4 regions of the Streptomyces sp. NPDC028368 genome follow, and region 4 is predicted to be linked to each of the others. Evidence: riboswitches for the same ligand, from Rfam matches in the RefSeq annotation. Region 4 holds a riboswitch; each other region holds the start of a gene.
What was found. A riboswitch is a leader RNA that binds a small molecule or an ion and turns the genes downstream of it on or off. The one in region 4 is predicted to bind cobalamin.

Region 1: another riboswitch for cobalamin. It lies ahead of metE (5-methyltetrahydropteroyltriglutamate--homocysteine S-methyltransferase); the one in region 4 lies ahead of ACZ4S3_RS06730 (cobalamin biosynthesis protein).
Region 2: another riboswitch for cobalamin. It lies ahead of nicT (Nickel transporter NicT); the one in region 4 lies ahead of ACZ4S3_RS06730 (cobalamin biosynthesis protein).
Region 3: another riboswitch for cobalamin. It lies ahead of thiI (tRNA uracil 4-sulfurtransferase ThiI); the one in region 4 lies ahead of ACZ4S3_RS06730 (cobalamin biosynthesis protein).

Annotation. Positions count from the first base shown of each region.
Region 1 is NZ_JBVHTY010000009.1:129,352-133,769, forward strand. It holds gene aceB (malate synthase A) at 1-836, shown strand, start outside; gene ACZ4S3_RS22050 (3-hydroxybutyryl-CoA dehydrogenase) at 833-1,714, shown strand; cobalamin riboswitch at 1,884-2,113, shown strand; gene metE (5-methyltetrahydropteroyltriglutamate--homocysteine S-methyltransferase) at 2,278-4,418, shown strand, end outside.
Region 2 is NZ_JBVHTY010000002.1:163,029-167,446, forward strand. It holds gene ACZ4S3_RS04270 (DoxX family protein) at 1-83, shown strand, start outside; gene ACZ4S3_RS04275 (VOC family protein) at 158-658, shown strand; gene nicT (Nickel transporter NicT) at 791-1,933, opposite strand; cobalamin riboswitch at 1,932-2,178, opposite strand; gene ACZ4S3_RS04285 (alpha/beta fold hydrolase) at 2,225-3,091, opposite strand; gene ACZ4S3_RS04290 (MarR family winged helix-turn-helix transcriptional regulator) at 3,241-3,768, opposite strand; gene ACZ4S3_RS04295 (nucleoside/nucleotide kinase family protein) at 3,944-4,418, opposite strand, start outside.
Region 3 is NZ_JBVHTY010000004.1:265,612-270,029, forward strand. It holds gene ACZ4S3_RS11145 (HdeD family acid-resistance protein) at 1-175, shown strand, start outside; gene cobF (precorrin-6A synthase (deacetylating)) at 426-1,247, opposite strand; gene thiI (tRNA uracil 4-sulfurtransferase ThiI) at 1,244-2,578, opposite strand; cobalamin riboswitch at 2,733-2,951, opposite strand; gene tgmA (putative ATP-grasp-modified RiPP) at 3,616-3,807, shown strand; gene tgmB (ATP-grasp ribosomal peptide maturase) at 3,814-4,418, shown strand, end outside.
Region 4 is NZ_JBVHTY010000002.1:719,360-723,777, forward strand. It holds gene ACZ4S3_RS06725 (cobyric acid synthase) at 1-720, opposite strand, end outside; gene ACZ4S3_RS06730 (cobalamin biosynthesis protein) at 717-1,688, opposite strand; cobalamin riboswitch at 1,819-1,971, opposite strand; gene ACZ4S3_RS06735 (hypothetical protein) at 2,180-2,596, shown strand; gene ACZ4S3_RS06740 (caspase family protein) at 2,601-4,418, shown strand, end outside.

The DNA.
Region 1 (4,418 bases), on a different contig from region 4:
CCGCGGCCTTCGAGATGGAGGAGATCCTCTACGAGCTGCGCGAGCACAGCGCCGGGCTCAATGCGGGCCGCTGGGACTACCTCTTCAGCCTGATCAAGATCTTCGCGCATCGCCCCGACTTCTCGCTCCCCGACCGGAAGCGGGTCACCATGACGGCGCCCTTCCTGCGGGCCTACACGGAACTCCTCGTGCGCACCTGCCACAAGCGCGGTACGCACGCCATCGGCGGCATGGCCGCGCATGTGCCCAGCCACGACGCACAGGCCGACGGGGCCGCTCTCGCCACGGTGCGTCTCGACAAGGAGCGCGAGGCGGAGGCCGGCTTCGACGGGACGTGGGTCGCCCACCCCGGGCTTGTCCCCTTCTGCCGCGACATCTTCAACGGCGTGCTGGGCGGGCAGCCGCACCAGATCGACCGCACCCGGGAGGATGTCGACGTTCCGGCCGAGGCGCTCCTGGCCGTCCGGCGCACCGCGGGACCGCCCACCGAGGAAGGCGTGCGCGCCAACATCTCTGTCGCGTTGCGCTACTTCGACGCTTGGCTGCGCGGCACCGGTGCCGTGGCACTGGAGGGGTTGATGGAGGACGCGGCAGCCGCCGAGATCGCCCGAGCGCAGATCTGGCAGTGGCTGCGCCACGGCGCCGTCGACCGGGACACGGTGCTCGGCCTCCTCGACGGCGAGATCGCCGCCTTGGGAGCCGAGTACCCCTGGGCACGGCTCGACGACGTCCGGGAGCTGTTCGAACGGACCGCTCTCGCCAAGGAGCTCCCCGCCTTCTTCACCCCGGACGCCTACGCCCGCCATCTCGTGCACCGTGCGGAGGTCACGGCATGAGCGCCGCGCTGAACACCGCGATCCGACGGGTCGGAGTCGTCGGCGGCGGCCAGATGGGCGCGGGCATCGCCGAGGTGTGCGCCCGCGCCGGGCTCGACACCGTGGTCTGCGAGGCCGATGCGACCGCGGCCCGTGCGGCCCGCGAGCGGGTGGCCGTCTCCCTCGAACGCGCCGTCCAGCGCGGCAAGTTGGACCGTATCTCGGCCGAGGACGCTCTGACCCGGATGGTCTTCACCGGCAGTCTCGACGACCTCGCGGACCGGCAGCTCGTCATCGAGGCGATCGTCGAGAACGCCGCGGCCAAGACCGACGTCTTCGCCGCCCTCGACAAGATCGTCGAGGATGAGGAGGCGATCCTGGCGACCAACACCTCGGCCATCCCCGTCATGCGGCTCGGCATGGCCACCCGCCGCGCGGACCGCGTCCTCGGGCTGCACTTCTTCAACCCGGTCCCGGTGCTGCCGCTCGTCGAGGTCGTCACCTCCCTGCACACCACGCCGGCGACGGTCTCCGCCGCCGAGGAATTCGTCACCGGCACCCTCGCCAAGACGGTCGTACGGTCCCAGGACCGGGCCGGCTTCGTCGTCAACGCGCTGCTCGTGCCGTACCTGCTCTCGGCGATCCGGATGGCCGAGTCCGGCTTCGCGACCGCCGCCGACGTGGACGCGGGCATGGAGCTGGGCTGCGCGCACCCCATGGGCCCGCTGAAGCTCGCCGACCTGATCGGCCTGGACACCGTGGCATCCATCGCACGGTCCCTCTACGACGAGTTCAAGGAACCCCTCTACGCGCCGCCACCGCTGCTCCAGCGCATGGTGGAGGCGGGACTGCTCGGCCGCAAGACCGGGCGCGGGTTCCACACCTACGACCAGGGCTGAGGGTCCCTGGATCGCCGTCGGGCTGAGGGGCCCGGCAGGTGTGCGGTACGGGGCGCGGAACGGAGACTGAGGCCGTTCCGTGCCCTGCCGCGTGCGAACCTCGCCCCGCCGGTGTCTCATCTCACAGTCCGGAATGTGAACAGAGGTGTCCGCCGCGACGGCCGCGTTCTACGCTGGCCGGGCAATTGGTTCGCCCCGTCCGCCAGACGGGCCGCGTCGTAAGAGGGAACCCGGTGAGAATCCGGGACTGCCCCGCAGCGGTGAGTGGGAACGACCGCCGTCATACGCACTGGATCCGGGCCGCGGATCCGGGAAGCGACGGCCAGTAGGTGCCCGCCGGAAGAGACTCCGGCAGGCGCGCCCGCGAGTCCGAAGACCTGCCCGTTGCCCGTGCACGCCCCTGCGTGGACGGAGATCCCGGTGACCTCGAGGGCGGGTCGGCGTACATATCAGGCGGACACGTGCGTCGCGAGCGCAGCGTGGTTCCGTCCGGTTCGTCATCCCTTCGCGTTCCTCGTTCCGTCCCGGGACATTCAGGAGACACATCCGCGAAGGAGAGTTCCGTGACAGCTAAGCCCGCAGCCGCGGCAGCACGGGCCACCGTGTACGGCTACCCCCGCCAGGGCCAGAACCGGGAACTGAAGAAGGCCATCGAGGGCTACTGGAAGGGCAAGGTCACCGCCGACGCCCTGACGGAGACCGCCCGCACCCTGCGCCGTTCCCACTGGCAGCAGCTGGCCGACGCCGGCATCCACGAGGTGCCCACCGGTGACTTCTCGTACTACGACCATGTGCTGGACACCAGCGTCATGGTCGGCGCGATCCCGGACCGCCACCAGGCCGCCGTCACGGCCGACGCCCTCGACGGCTACTTCGCCATGGCCCGCGGCACGCAGGAGGTGGCGCCGCTGGAGATGACCAAGTGGTTCGACACCAACTACCACTACCTGGTACCCGAGTTGGGGCCGGACACGGTCTTCGCTGCCGACTCCACCAAGCAGGTCGCCGAGCTCACCGAAGCGCTCGGGCTCGACCTCACCGCCCGCCCGGTGCTCGTCGGACCGATCACCTACCTTTTGCTGTCGAAGCCCGCCCCCGGCGTGGCCGCCGACTTCGAGCCGCTGACCCTGCTGGACCGACTGCTGCCCGTCTACGCCGAGGTCCTCGCCGACCTGCGTGCCGCCGGCGCCGAGTGGGTGCAGCTCGACGAGCCCGCCCTCGTCCAGGACCGCACTCCGGCCGAACTGGACGCCGCGGCCCGCGCCTACCGCGAACTGGGCACCCGCACCGACCGCCCCAAGCTCCTGGTCGCCTCGCACTTCGACCGGCTGGGCGAGGCCCTGCCCGTCCTGGCCAAGGCTCCGGTGGACGGACTGGCGCTCGACTTCACCGACGCGGCCGCGGCCAACCTCGAGGCGCTGGCGGCCGTCGGCGGACTGCCGGGCAAGCGCCTGGTAGCGGGCGTGGTCAACGGCCGTAACATCTGGATCAACGATCTGGAGAAGTCGCTGGCCACCCTCGGCACCCTGCTCGGCCTCGCCGACCGGGTCGATGTGGCCGCCTCCTGCTCGCTGTTGCACGTCCCGCTGGACGCCACCGTCGAACGCGACATCGACCCGCAGATCCTCCGCTGGCTGGCCTTCGCCAAGCAGAAGACCGCGGAAATCGCCACGCTCGCCCGCGGCCTGGCGCAGGGCACCGACACCATCGCCGCCGAACTCGCCGCGAACCGCGCAGACTTGGCGTCCCGGGCCGGTTCGGCGCTGACCCATGACCCGGCGGTACGCGCCCGCGCCGCGGCCGTCACCGACGCCGACGGCCGCCGCTCGGCGCCGTACCCCGAGCGGGCCGCCGCCCAACGCGCCCACCTCGGGCTGCCGCTGCTGCCGACCACCACCATCGGCTCGTTCCCACAGACCGCCGACCTGCGCACTGCCCGCGCCGACCTGCGCACAGGACGGATCGACACCGCGGGATACAACGACCGCATCGCGGCCGAAATCCGCGACGTCCTCGCCTTCCAGGAAAAGGCCGGCATCGACGTCCTCGTCCACGGCGAGCCCGAACGCAACGACATGGTCCAGTACTTCGCCGAGCAGCTCACCGGCTACCTCGCCACCCAACACGGCTGGGTCCAGTCCTACGGCACCCGCTACGTCCGCCCACCAATCCTGGCCGGCGACATCTCCCGCCCCGAACCTATGACAGTCCGCTGGACCTCCTACGCCCAGTCACTCACCAACCGCCCCGTCAAAGGCATGCTCACCGGCCCGGTCACCATGCTCGCCTGGTCCTTCATCCGCGACGACCAGCCACTCGCCGACACCGCCCGCCAAGTCGCCCTCGCCCTGCGCGACGAAGTGAACGACCTCGAAACAGCCGGCACATCCATCATCCAAGTCGACGAGCCCGCACTGCGCGAAACGCTGCCACTACGCACAACCGACCACACCACCTACCTGACCTGGGCCACCGAAGCATTCCGCCTCACCACCAGCAGCGCACTGAACCGCACCCAGATCCACACCCACATGTGCTACGCCGAATTCGGCGACATCGTCCAGGCCATCGACGACCTCGACGCAGACGTCATCAGCCTGGAGGCCGCCCGCTCCCACATGCAGGTCGCCCGGGAACTGGCTACGGCCCGCTACCCACGCGAGGCCGGCCCCGGCGTCTACGACATCCACTCCCCCCGCGTCCC
Region 2 (4,418 bases), 560 kb from region 4:
GCGCGCACCGGCTCGTCTACGGCGTGGTCGCCTTGGTGCTCGCCGCGGTGGTCGCCGGCGGCGTGCTGCTGGTCCGGAAGTAACCCAGGCGGAAGCACGCAGCAACAGTAAGGCCGGGGCGCCCTGGGGGCGTTGCGGCGGGAGAGGGGAGAGGGTCTTGTCCGTACGACGTCTCAATCACGCGGTGCTCTACATCCGCGATGTGGCGCGGTCCGTCGCCTTTTACACCGAAGCCCTCGGGCTCACGCTGGACATCGAGATACCCGGGCGCGCCGCCTTCCTCAGCGCTGCCGGCTCGCTCAACGATCACGATCTGGGGCTGTTCACGGTGGGGGCGGACGCGCCGGGCCCCGAGGCGGGCCGGGCCGGTCTCTACCACCTGGCCTGGGAGGTCGGCACGCTCGGCGAACTCGCCGCCACCGAGGCCCGGCTCGCGGCCCGCGGCGCACTGGTCGGCGCCACCGACCATCTTGTCTCCAAGTCCCTGTACGCCAAGGACCCGGACGGCAACGAGTTCGAGGTGATGTGGCGGGTTCCGCGGGAGGACTGGCCGGGTCCCGACGAGCCGAACCGGCTGCGCCCGCTCGATCTCGCGGCCGAGCTGAAGCGCTGGGGGCCCGACCTGATGACGGGCGCGGCCGCCGGCTCGGCCACCTGACGGGCCGCGGGGGGGGTAGGAGGGGGGAGGGGGACGGGCTGGGCGTACGGACCCGCGAGCCGGGCCCGGGGGCCGGACCTGCGAGCGGCGGGCCCGGGAGCCGGCCCCGCGTTCCGGGCCGGCAGCCGGCGCCTAGGAGCCCGACCCCGCCCGCGCCGCCCAGCGCTTTTCGACCCCGGCCAGGCGCCAGTACGCCAGCGCCGCCGCCCACACCACCACGAACAGGCCCACGATGATGAAGCCGACGTTGTCGAGGTCGAGGGTGGAAATCCAGCTGGTCACCGGGTCGTTGAGGCCCAGTTTTTCGTGCAGGACCGTCACCAGCTCGATGGTGCCGATGAAGAAGGCGACCGCGATGGACAGGCCGGTGATGGTGAGGTTGTAGTAGACCTTGCGCACCGGGTTGGAGAACGCCCACTGGTAGGCGAAGTTCATGAACGTGCCGTCGAGGGTGTCGAAGAGGCTCATGCCGGCGGCGAACAGCAGCGGCAGACACACAATCGCGTACCAGGGCAGCCCGGCCGCCGCGCCGCTGCCCGCCATCACCATCAGCAGCACCTCGGTCGTGGTGTCGAACCCGATCCCGAAGAGGAAGCCGAGCGGAAACATCTGCCCGGGGCGGGAGATCGAGCGGGTGAACCGGCCCAGGAAGCGGTTCATGAAGCCGCGCGAATCGAGCTGCTGCTCCAGCTCGGCCTCGTCGAACCGGCCGGCGCGCATGCCGCGGAAGACCCGCCAGATCCCGGCCATCGCGATGAGGTTGAGGGCGGCGATGAGGTAGAGGAACACCCCCGAGGCCGTGGTGCCCAGAGTGCCCAGGACCTGGTGGGTACGTGACCGGTCGTCGAGCAGCGCCCCGGCAAGGTGGGTGCCGCCCGCCACCAGGGCCGCCATCACGACGACCACGCTGGAGTGGCCGAGCGCGAACCAGAAGCCCACCGAGACGGGCCGCTTGCCGTCGGCCATCAGCTTGCGGGTGGTGTTGTCGATGGCTGCGATGTGGTCGGCGTCGAAGGCGTGCCGCATGCCGAGGGTGTAGGCGGTGATGCCGAGCCCCACACCGAAGGTTTCTTTGCCCACGGTGTAGTGCTGCGGGGCCACCAGGAGGAAGAGCATGCCGAAGGCGACGACATGCAGCCCGGCTATGACGGCTATCAGGCCCGCGGTACGGATGGTGTCCTGCCGGCGCCAGCGGAACGTGGCGGAGGCAGGGGTGTTCGGGGTATCGGTGGACAGGGCCATCCGGCGGTCACGCTCCAGCACCTCGTGGATCAGTTCGTGAGATGCCGTGGCCGGTCTCCTGGCTTGGGGGTACCTCCCTGCTCCTGAAGAGCTCGGGGGAGGGTGGACGCGTCCGGCCCGCCTTCCCGGCCGCGGGCTGCGGTCAGTGGCGCCGTACGCGCGCAGGCGCATACGGAAAGGGCCGGAAACTCCCCGATCACAGTGGCGAGGGCCGCTCCGGCCTGGGACCACAAGGTCCGTCACCGGTCTTCCCGAACACCACGGCATGACCACTCTAACCGCCGTCCCGCAGCGGTATCGACGGCCTCGGAGGGCTCGGCGCCATCAGTGGGCCACGGAGGGCGGGGAGGACAGCGAGGACAGGAAGACGCGCAGTTCGTGGTCGTAGAGCGGGGCGTTCTCCAGATTGACCATATGAGCCGCGCCCGGTATTCGGACCCTGCGGGCGCCCGGGACGGCGAGGGTGATCGCATGGGCGTTGGCGGCGATGTCCGTACTGTCGAGGTCGCCGTCGAACACCACCGTCGGCACGCGTATGTCGGACAGCCGGCCGGCGGCGCCGACCTCGATGGGCATCCCGGCGCCCATGCCGTCGGCGTGCACCTCGACCGTTGCCGCGGCCGCGGCGCGCATCCGCTCGCGCAGCCCGGGGTGGACGTCGGACGGACCGCGGTGCGGGCCGTCCACCCACATCCGCAGGAAGTGCTCGACATATTGCTCCATGCCGTCCGGTGCGCCGATCGCCGCCACCTGTGCCCTGATGTGCTCCAGGAGGAACGGGTCGGTGAAGGCGCGGCCGCTGACCCCGGGTGAGGCGAGCGCCAGGGCGCTGACCCGCTGCGGGTGGGCGAGGGCGGTGTCGAGGGCGACCCGGGAGCCGTGTGAGAGGCCGACGAGGACGGCGCTTGGGACGTCGAGGGCATCGAGGAGGGCGCACAGATCGTCGTGGTTGGCCCAGTCCCCGGCCACCGTGGAGGACAGGCCGTGACCGCGGGAGTCGTACCGGATCACGCGGTGGCCGGAGCCCACCAGCCAGGAGAACTGCTCGTCCCACATGCGCTGGTCGAGCATGCCGCCGTGCAGCAGCACCACCGCCGGACCCTCGCCGGCCGTTTCGTAGAACAGCTCACCGTCCCTGACCGGCACGGTGCCGTTGTCGAGCTCGGTCCAGGCGCTGAACGGGTGGGTCATTCTCTGTGCGTTCCCTTGGTGAGCGGTGGCGGGGCGGAGGGTGGGGGAGGAGGGGAGTGGGAGGAGGGGAGAGGGAGGAGGGGAGAGGGGAGGGGGGGAGAGGGGAGGGGGCGGATGCGTGAACGGTGTGGGGGTGTCGGCGGCTGGGGCTATTCCGGCTGGTTGTCCTGGTTGTCGGGATCCTCTCGGGTAACGCCTGAGCCGTTCGCCAGGTGCCGGAATTCCTCGCCGAGTCGGTCGAGTACACGAAGGGCCGTCGAGATGTCCTGTGCGGACAGGTCGGCCAGCCCGCGGCGCAGCTCGGTGGCCTCGGACTCCTGGATCCCGCGTATCACCTCGCCGCCCTCGGCGGTGAGCTGGATCAGGGACGAGCGGCGGTGTGCGGGATTGGGGGCCGTCACCACCAGGCCCAGCTCCGCCGCGTGGTTCACCCAGCGCTGCACCGGCTGCCGGTCGAGCTCCATGGTGCGGGCCAACTGCGGCACGGTCCGGGGGCCTTCGCTGCGCAGCGCATCGAGCAGTGCGTGCTCGCCTGCGGTCATGCCGGTGCCTTCCAGCTCGCGCTCCACCGCGCGCACGATCGTGCGGTGCAGGGGCCACAGGCGCCGTATGACGTCGTACAGAAGCTTTTCGGCCGGGGCCGGTTCGTCGCCGTCATCCGGCTTAACGACACTCATGATGTCATGATGGCATCGAAGGTGTCGTTTGGGAAGGGGCCTGCCGCGGAAGGCTGTTGGTGAAGCGCCAGACAGGTTGGTGAAGTGCCAGGCGGACCGAGGGCGGGAGGGGGGCGGGGGTGGCGGTGTCGTTGGGGTGGGGCGCGCCGTCCGTTGTGGGTCTGCTGACCGACGCCTAGGAGAGCCGGGGGGCGGGGGCTTCTTCGGGGGTGAAGGTGACGATGAGGTCGGCGCGGTCGCGGGTCGCTGCCACGGTGCGGGCGTTGGCCTCGTCCGAGGTGCGGACGAAGTGTTCGGCGTCGGGGCGTGGGCGGCCGAAGCGTTCGTGACGGTCAACCAGGCGCCGGATCCGTTCCGGGGTGTCCAGGTCGACGTACCAGACCTCGTCGAGCAGGGCGCGGATACGGGTCCACGGCGCGGAGTCGAGGAGGAGGTAATTGCCCTCGGTGACGACGAGGGGGATATGTGGCGCTACGGGGATGCTCCCCGCGACCGGCTCCTCGATACGGCGGTCGAAGGCCGGGGCGTAGACGGCGGTGTCCGCTTCCGGGGAACGCAGGCGGGTCAGCAGTGCCGCATATCCGGCGGGGTCGAAGGTGTCCGGCGCGCCCTTGCGGCCGATTCGGCCCAGGCGGTGCAGCTCTGCCTCG
Region 3 (4,418 bases), on a different contig from region 4:
GCCCTTCAGCTCGATCGCCGCGCTGACCTTGGTGGTGGGCATCATGGCCATCGTCGTGGGCGCTGTCGAGGTCTTCCACGCCATCAAGATGCGCGTCGAAATCGGCCGCCTCACCCAGGGCACAGCCACCAAGCGGCGGCCCGTGTTCCACTCCCGCCCCCACCCCCAGCACTGATCACGGGGCGTGCTGCCACCCAGGCAGCGAAGCGTTTTCCGCCGGGAATTACGGCCCTGCCGAGCTTGCCGACTTGGTGTGCGCAGCCGTCGAGGCACAGAGCACGGTGGGACGGCCGGCCGCCGGACGCTGACCGAGCCCCGCTCTTCGGTCGGGTGGCCCCGATCACGACGCGGGCTCGGCCACAGCGCGCTCATCGGGCCGTTGGCTTCGTACACGGCCGTGCGGCAGAGGGAGGTGCCGAAGGAGCTCAGCCAGCAGCCTCCCGAGGAACGGCGTTTGCCGGCGGCTGGGGGTCGTCGGCCCGCAGCAGGCAGGCATCCATGATCCAGCCGTGACGCTCCCGGGCCGCGGCACGCAACTCCGTTACCCGGTCAGCGACTTCGGCCAGCGGGCCGGAGACGAGCAGTTCCTCAGGCGTGCCGACATAGGCGCCCCAGTACATCCACCAGCCCTCCTCCCGGTGCGCGGTGAGGGCCGCGCCGACATCGAGCATCACGGCGACGTCCTCGCCCCCGGCAAGTCCGGACCCGGCGATGTGCCGGCCGGGGGCGATCCGGACCGGCCTGCCGAGCCGGGTCAGCGTCGTACGGTGGCGGGCGGCCAGCACCGAGAGGCTGCTCACCCCGGGAATCACGTCGTACGTGAAGGACATCGCACCCCGGTCGGCAACCTCCTCCAGCGTGTCGATCGTGCTGTCGTAGAGAGCGGGATCGCCCCACACCAGGAAAGCGCCGGTCCGGCCCGGCGCCAGCTCGTCCCGGATGAGCCGTTCGTACAGGGCGGCGCGGCGGTGACGCCAGTCGACGACCTGTTCCCGATAGCCGGCCGGGCTCGCGGGGGAGCGGTCACGTCGCGGGTCCTCGGCCTCGACCACCCGGTGCCCGGGGCCGGCGTGTTCGGCCACCAGATCCCTGCGCAGCTGGGTCAGCTCGGACGCCCGCGCGCCCTTGTCCAGCAGGAAGAACACGTCGCAGGCCCGCATCGCCCGAACGGCGGCCAGCGTCACATGCTCCGGATCCCCCGAGCCGATCCCGATCACCAGGACCCGCCTCAAGCCCTCCCCGCTCATGAGGACACCGCCCCGGACGGCGCCTTCGCGCACACCGCCGGACCGGGGCGGCCGGGCGCGGGGCCGCCGTCCCGGCTGTCCGCGCCGGCCTCCCCCTCCCCGCCGGTCTCTCCCGGGTGCATGACCTGGACGTCGCGCAGCAGACTGTCCACCACGTCGTCCAGGTCGAGGCGCTTCTCCACTGAACGCAGGTCGGTCAGTCCGGCCCGGAGGGAGACCCGGGGTGGTGCGAGGAGCTTGCAGCAGTCCTCGTCCGGCAGTACGGAGATCTCCGCGGTGCCGATGGACCGGGCTTCGTCGATGATCTCTTGCTTCTCCCAGCCGATCAGCGGCCGTAGCACCGGCAGGGTGGCGGCGTCGTCGACGGCGGCCAGGTTCGCCAGGGTCTGGCTGGCCACCTGTCCCAGGCTGTCACCCGTCACCAGGGCCTCCGCTCGGGTCCGGCCCGCCAGCGCGGAAGCGGCGCGGACCATCAGCCGTCGCTGCGCGACGACCTGGAGCCTGCCGGCCCCTGCGATGGCCAGTTGCTTCTGGGCGTGGCCGAGGGCGATGACGTGCAGCCGCCCGCCGGGCTGGTAGCGGTTGAGTTCACGGGCGAGGGCGTAAGCCTTGTAGACGGAAGCGGCGTTCGTGTACGGAGCGCCGGTGAAGTGGACGAAGTCGCAGCGCAGTCCGCGACGCATCGCCCGGTAGGCCGCCACGGGTGAGTCGTACCCGCCGGAGAGCAGCACCAGAGCGCGTCCGCTGGAACCGACGGGGAGTCCGCCAGGTCCCTGGTGACGGGTCCAGGAGACGTAGCTCTCCTTGCGGTCGATCTCGACCGATAGCCGTACGTCCGGGCTGGAGAGATTCACCGGCAGAGGACCCAGGGCCTCCCGGACGCGTGCCCCGAGAAAGCGCTCGAACTGCGACGAGGTCATCTCGAAACTCTTGTCCCGGCGCTTGACCCGCACGGCGAAACTGATTCCGGGGCGCTCGGCACGGGCGTCGGCGAGCGCGTCCACGGCTGCCTCGGTGATGTCCGCCACGGCACTTGGGACGCGCAGGGCGGGCTCCACCGAGTTGAACCCGATCACCCGTCGGGCGCGCTCCACTAGGACATCCAGGGGGACCTCGCCGCCGAGCACGGTGACGTTCTGGCCGGACTTGATCCACGTGGAGCCGCCGATGTCCCGCAGGGCGCGGCGGAGGTTGTCGTGCAGCCGCTCGGTGAACAGGTGCCGGTTGCGGCCCTTGAGGAAGACCTCGCCATGCTTGAGCAGGACACAGGGCCCGCTCGGGTGGGGCGTTCCGGGGGAAGGGACGGAGGGAACGCTCGGTTCGCCGGGCACGAAACTCTCCTTCGCGAGTCGTCGTGAGGACCGGCGCCGGGCCGCGAACGGGATGCGGGCCCGCCCCGCGCACCAAGGGCACGGTGGCGTGAAACGCACCACTCGCTCAGCGGTCCCGCTACCGGGTCGCCATGGGATACGTGCGTGGTGATCGCACCCCGCACGAGCAGTGGCAGGTCTTCGGACTCGTGGGCACATCCCGAAGGACGGGACACCTACTGGCCGTCGCTTCCCAGGTCACCTGCGTACCCAGTGCTTGATGACGGCGGTCGTTCCCACTCACCGCTGCGAGGCAGTCCCGGACTCCCACCGGGTTCCCTCTTACGACACCACGCCTGGCGGACGGGGCGAACCAGCTGCGGGTCCAGGGTAGACAATGCGGCGCGCGGTCCGTGAACGAGGCGACGGGCGAGGACCCGGGGCACCGGCCTCCGTCCCCGCCTCGGTCGCTGCGTCGGGTGTCAGTGGCGTCCCAGAACCGGAACACCGGCCCCCAGACAACCAGCCGTCGGCGATCCTGAGCCTGGGGTTCGGCCCACAGGGGGCCCAGGACCACGCGACGTTCGGTGGACCAGGCGTTGACGATCAAGCTGTGAAGTTTGTCGGACGGGTTCAGCATGTCCATTGCCGTGTTTACGGCGCGTCGGGCCCGTCCACGTGAGCCGCTTTGGCTGCCGCAGGCGCGTCACCAGCCGTGGTGTCGCCCAGTGACCGAGCTACGTCACCAGCCGACACGGTCGTCAGCGCGGTCGCACCGCTTGCCGCAACCTACCCAACAGGGCCGCCGAGCTGGTGCGCCCCGCGTCGTCGGCCGTGCCGCCCTGCGGCCGGTTGGAACCCCGGCCGGGACTCAGCCGTCTCTCTTCTCGCCGGATACGCCCAGGCCAGTTTCGTCAAGAACATCGGCAGAAGCGATCAAAAAAAGCCATCATTCGATCGATTTTGCAGTGATTCTCGTAGGGATAAGTCAGAAGGCGCTACGTGTCCCCGGCCCAGACCACCGGATGTTGCAGCGTCCCGAGCCCTGAAGGAGAGGTATGCGACCGTTCGCTCTGAGCTACGCCCGTCCGCTGGCTCGGTCGTCGTCCGCCGTGCCGTACACCTACGACGCCACACGGCAGTTGAACGTTCTCCCTGACGGCCGTCCGGCGACGCACAGCAGGGCGGTGCTGCTGGCCACTGGCACCACCGCCTCCACTGCCGGTTCCAAGACCCACTTCGACGACTGATCCGCGATGACCGTCCTGATTCTCACCTGCGAGGAGGACGTGACGGCGGACATGGTGGTGGCGAGGCTGCACGAACTCGGCATCCCGCTCGTCCGCCTCGACCCCGCCGACCTTCCCGGGGAGGTCGCCCTGTCGGCGGAGTACGCCAAGGGCGACTTCGACGGCTACCTCAAGGCGGGCGAACGCGTGGTGAGTTTGAGCAGTCTGCGGTCCGTCTGGGTCCGCCGCCCCGGCATACCCGGAGCACGTGCCCCGGAACCGTCCGCATGGCTCACGGCCGAGTCCGAGCATGCCCTGAACGGTGTGCTCGACTGCACCCGGGCACACTGGATGAACCATCCCGTCGCGGCCGCACGAGCACGCCGCAAGCCCTGGCAACTGCGCGCCGCCCACCACAGCGGATTCCCCGTGCCCCCCACAGTGATCACCTCGTTCCCGGCGGTCGCCCGGCAGTTCGCCAGAACGCATCAGGATGTCGTGGTGAAATCGTTGTCCGGCGGGCACTCCACCGATCCGCCGATGGTGCTGCCGACCACGCGCATCAGCCCGGATGTGGACTTCTCCGGGGTGGCGGCCGGTCCGACCCTGCTCCAACTGCATATCCCCAAGCG
Region 4 (4,418 bases):
CAGCTGCTTCATCATCTCCAAACCGGGCTCCAGCAGCGTCACATCGCCCCGGAACTTATTGACGAGATACCCCGCCACCAGCTCCTGATCCTCCTTGGACAGCAGCGCCGTGGTCCCGAAGAACGACGCGAAGACGCCGCCGCGGTCGATATCCCCGACGATCACGACCGGGAGCCGGCCCGCCCGCGCGATGCCCATGTTCACGATGTCGGTGCGCCGCAGATTGATCTCGGCGGGGCTGCCGGCCCCCTCACAGATCACCGCGTCGTGGGTGCGGCGCAGCTCCGCCAGGCAGTCGGTCACGGTGCCCAGCAACTGCTCCCGGCGCCCCGCATACTGCGTCTCCCCGGGGGACGACCCCCCGGCTCCCCCGAAGTACCCCCGCGCACTCAGCTCACCCACCGGCTTGCCCAGCAGCACCACCTGGCTGCTGCGGTCGCTGCCCGGCTTGAGCAGGACCGGGTTCATCAGCGCGGTCGGCTCCACCCGGGCCGCGGCCGCCTGCATCGCCTGCGCCCGCCCGATCTCCGCCCCCTCGCGCGTCACAAAGGAGTTGAGGGACATGTTCTGCGCCTTGAACGGGGCCACCTTGACGCCCTGCCGGACCAGCCAGCGGCAGATGCCCGCCGTCACCACGCTTTTGCCCGCGTCGGACGTCGTACCGGCCACCAACAGGCCACCGCCGACCGTGTTGCCGGATGCCTTCCACCGCCCGTTCACCGGGTCCTCCTCCTGTGCCGTGCCACGCCGTGCCGTATCCCGCCGGCCGCCAGCCGTCCCGCGACCGTCGCCGCCAGCGCCAGCGTGCTCACCCGGCGCGAGAGCCGCACCGCTCGCTCGATGTCCTCCGCGCAGGGCGGCGGCGCCGGGCCGTTGAGCACCGGGCGGTGCTCGATGCGGCCGCCGTACGCCAGGGTGCCGCCCAGCCGTACGCCCAGCGCGCCTGCGAACGAGGCCTCCACCGGGCCCGCGTTGGGGCTCGGGTGCGCGCCGCCGTCGGCCCGCCAGGCCCGCAGCGCGCCGCGCCGGTCGGGGCCCGCGAGCACGGTCAGCGCGGCGGTGAGCCGGGATCCGGGCCATCCGGCCACATCGTCGAGCCGGGCCGACGCCCAGCCGAACCGCCGGTAGCGCGCCGATTTGTGGCCGACCATCGCGTCCAGAGTGTTCACCGCACGGAACGCCACGAGACCGGGCACACCGCCCAACGCGCCCCACACCAGGGCGCCCACCACCGCGTCCGAGGTGTTCTCGGCGACCGACTCCACCACCGCGCGGGCCATCTGCGGCCCGTCCAGTGCCTGGGGATCGCGGCCGCACAGATGCGGCAGCCGCTCGCGCGCCACGTCCAGGTCGCCCGCACTCAGCGCGCCGCCGATGGCCCGCGCCTCCCGGCCGAGCGAGGTGCCGCCGAGTACCGCCCAGACGGTGGCCGCGGTCAGGGCGGTGCGGGCCGCGGGCTTTCGTACGGTGCGCTGCAGGAGTGCGGCGCCGGCCGCCGCGCCGCCCGCGCACAACACGGCGTGCGCCGCGCCGTATCCGCGGTGGTCGCGCCACAGCCGTCGCTCGAGGGCGCCCGCGGCCCGGCCGAAGGCCGCCACCGGATGGCCGCGCCGGGGGTCCGCCGCGATCAGGTCGCCGAGGAAACCGAGGGCCGCGCCGCACGCGTAGGCCGCGTGTTCGCCGCGCACCGGATCAGGCCGCCGTCAGGCCTCGAAGGGATACGGCGAGGGCAGGGTGCGGGTATCTCGAACGGCGGCCGGGCATGGCGGTATGTCCTCACTCAGGGTCCGCGCCCTGGCTCGACGTGACGGCGACGAGAGTCTCCTGGCTCCCGGATCGGCGCATCCCCCGGTCTTCCCGCCCGTCCGCAGCGGCCCTTGCGGGCATCCGCGCGACGGACCGTGACCTTCGCTGGAGGAACGCTCCCCGGTGACAGTGGCGGGACCGCGCCGGATTCTCACCGGACTTCCTCATCTGTCGCCGAATGGCACGGGCAGTCCACCACGCCCCGCGAAGAGCCGTCAACTCACCCTTGACCTGCGACGCAGCCCTGTGGCAGGGGGTGTGGCGCGCGCCACAGGGTGGCCGGTGCGTCACCGACGGTTGCCCCTGGGCCTGATCCCGCGTCACTATCTGGTGCACGGGGGGCGATGGGGCCCGCCGGAAGGGGGGCCGGGGGATGCCGGACAGCGCTGACAGCCAGGAGATCCGCCAAGAGGTCCGTATGCGGATCACGGGCACGAACAACCCGGAGCAGGACGCCGCGGATCTGCGGGCGTGGCTGGAGCGGGAGCCGTGGCTGAACCGGCGGCGGCACGAGTGGGCGCTGCGCCCGAGGCCGGCGGGTGAGAACGAGGACACCGACGGGCCGGGCCCCGCCGATATGGCCGTCGGTGTCGACGACCTGATCCTGGTGGTCGTCGGCGCGGTCGCCGCGGAGATCACCAAGAGCCTGACCATCGCCCTGCAGGAATGGCTGCGGCGGCGCAAGGAGGAGCGGGCCTCGGGCGAGGAGCCCGCGGTCGTGGTCGGTGAAAGCGACGGCCGGCTGCGCGAGATCGGCGGCGCCGAGGGCGGCAGCAGCGCCGAGGACTGAGCGGATGTCCGAATACGACGCGCGGGGCAAGGTCAACCGGGCGCTGCTGATCTGTGTCAGCGACTACAAGGACCTGCGCCCGCTGCCCGCGGTACGGGACAACGCGGAGAAGCTCAGGCGTGTCCTGATCGACCCCGGCACCGACCTGTTCACCGAGAACGAGGTCCGCATCTGCCGGACCCAGGAGCCATGGGAGGTGGAACAGGCGCTGGACGCCGTCGCCGACGAGGCGCGCGGACTGCTGCTGGTGTACTTCTCCGGCCACGGCCGGGTCGGCCCGGACGGCGGCAATCTGCAGCTGATGGTCGGCACGTCCAAGCCCCGGCTGCACAAGACCGTCTCCTGGCAGGACCTGGTGCTGTCGTACCTGGACAACGCGCGGGCCGACCGGATCGTGATCATCCTGGAGTGCTGCTACGCCGGAAACGCCGGCGAGGCCTTTCACCGCTGCCGTAAACCCATGTCGCTGCTGATGACCGCGCAGCCCAACCGCCGTATCTTCAGCGGCGAGGAACCGGCCGGCGGCAGCGTCTTCACCCGCGCCGTGGTCAAGGTCCTCGAGCGGGGCATACCGGGCAAGCGCTTCGTCGCCTTCGACGATCTCGTCCAGGCGCTGCGCGAGGAGCTCGCCGACGAGCGGACCCCGATGGGCGACGTCTGGGAGCCCCGCTCGGCGAAGCAGAACACCACCGACGACGTCATCCTCTCCTTCGCCACCCCCGAGGTCCGGCCCCCGACCCCGCTGCGGGTCCGCTTACGCCGCGTGCTCAACCCGTTCCTGCGGCACTGGGTGCGGCTCCTGCTCATCCTGGCGATCATCTTCGTACCGGCCACCGCGGGCATCGTCCTGCTGAACCTCCCCGGCCCCGCACCGGCCTGCCCGCCCGCCCTCGAACTGCGGCTGCTCACCGCCCCGGAGGCCGAGCCCACGCTGCGGCAGGCGGCCTTCGACTACGAGATGTCCCACGCCAACACCCTTGCCCTGACCGGCGAGGGCGACTACCCCGACGGCTGCCGGCGCGCCCAGATCACCGTCTACTCCGCGGCCAAGGACCAGATCGACCGGGGGTTCGCCGCCGCCGACCGCTGGCAGGGCGAGGCGCGGGGCACCGGCAAGGGCGGCCCGGACGACAAGGGCGCCGAACCCCTCTACCGGCCGGGCCCGCAGCCCGACCTGTGGATCCCCGAATCCACCGCCGACTACGACGAGGCCCGCCGCCAGATGCCCGCCACCGGCTCCCCGGCGGCGCTGCACAACACCGGCCCGGTCGCCTACACCCCGCTGGTCGTCGGCATCCCCGCGAAGAAGCGGCCGGCGGACATCGAACCGGCCGGCGCCACCTGGCAGGACCTGCTCACCGGGACCGACAGCCACCACCTCGACCTCAGACTCCTGCGGCCCAGCCCCGTCCTGTCCGGCACCGGCCTGCTGCACACCATCGGCCTCTACCTCGCCGGCGACGGCGCCGCCATCGGCTCCTCGGGCACGCCCGGCCCCGACCCGGCACTCGCCGACCACGCCGAGAGCCGGCTGACGGCCCCGGGCAGCCAGTACGCGGGCAGCACCGAGCTGCTGTGCTCGCTGCGCCCCGGGGACGACGCCCCCGGCGGCGGCGAGGCCGGCTCCGGTGACGCCGCGAAGTCCGCGCCACTGGTCTCCGAGAAGTCCCTCGCCGACTTCAACCTCGGCCGCGCCAGCGGCAGCTGTCCGGCGCGGGCCGCCCCGCTCGCCCGCGGCGACCGTTACACCGCCTACTACCCCAGGAACGTTCCGGCCCTCGACCATCCCCTGATCCGGGTCGCCTGGCGCGGGGCCACCGAT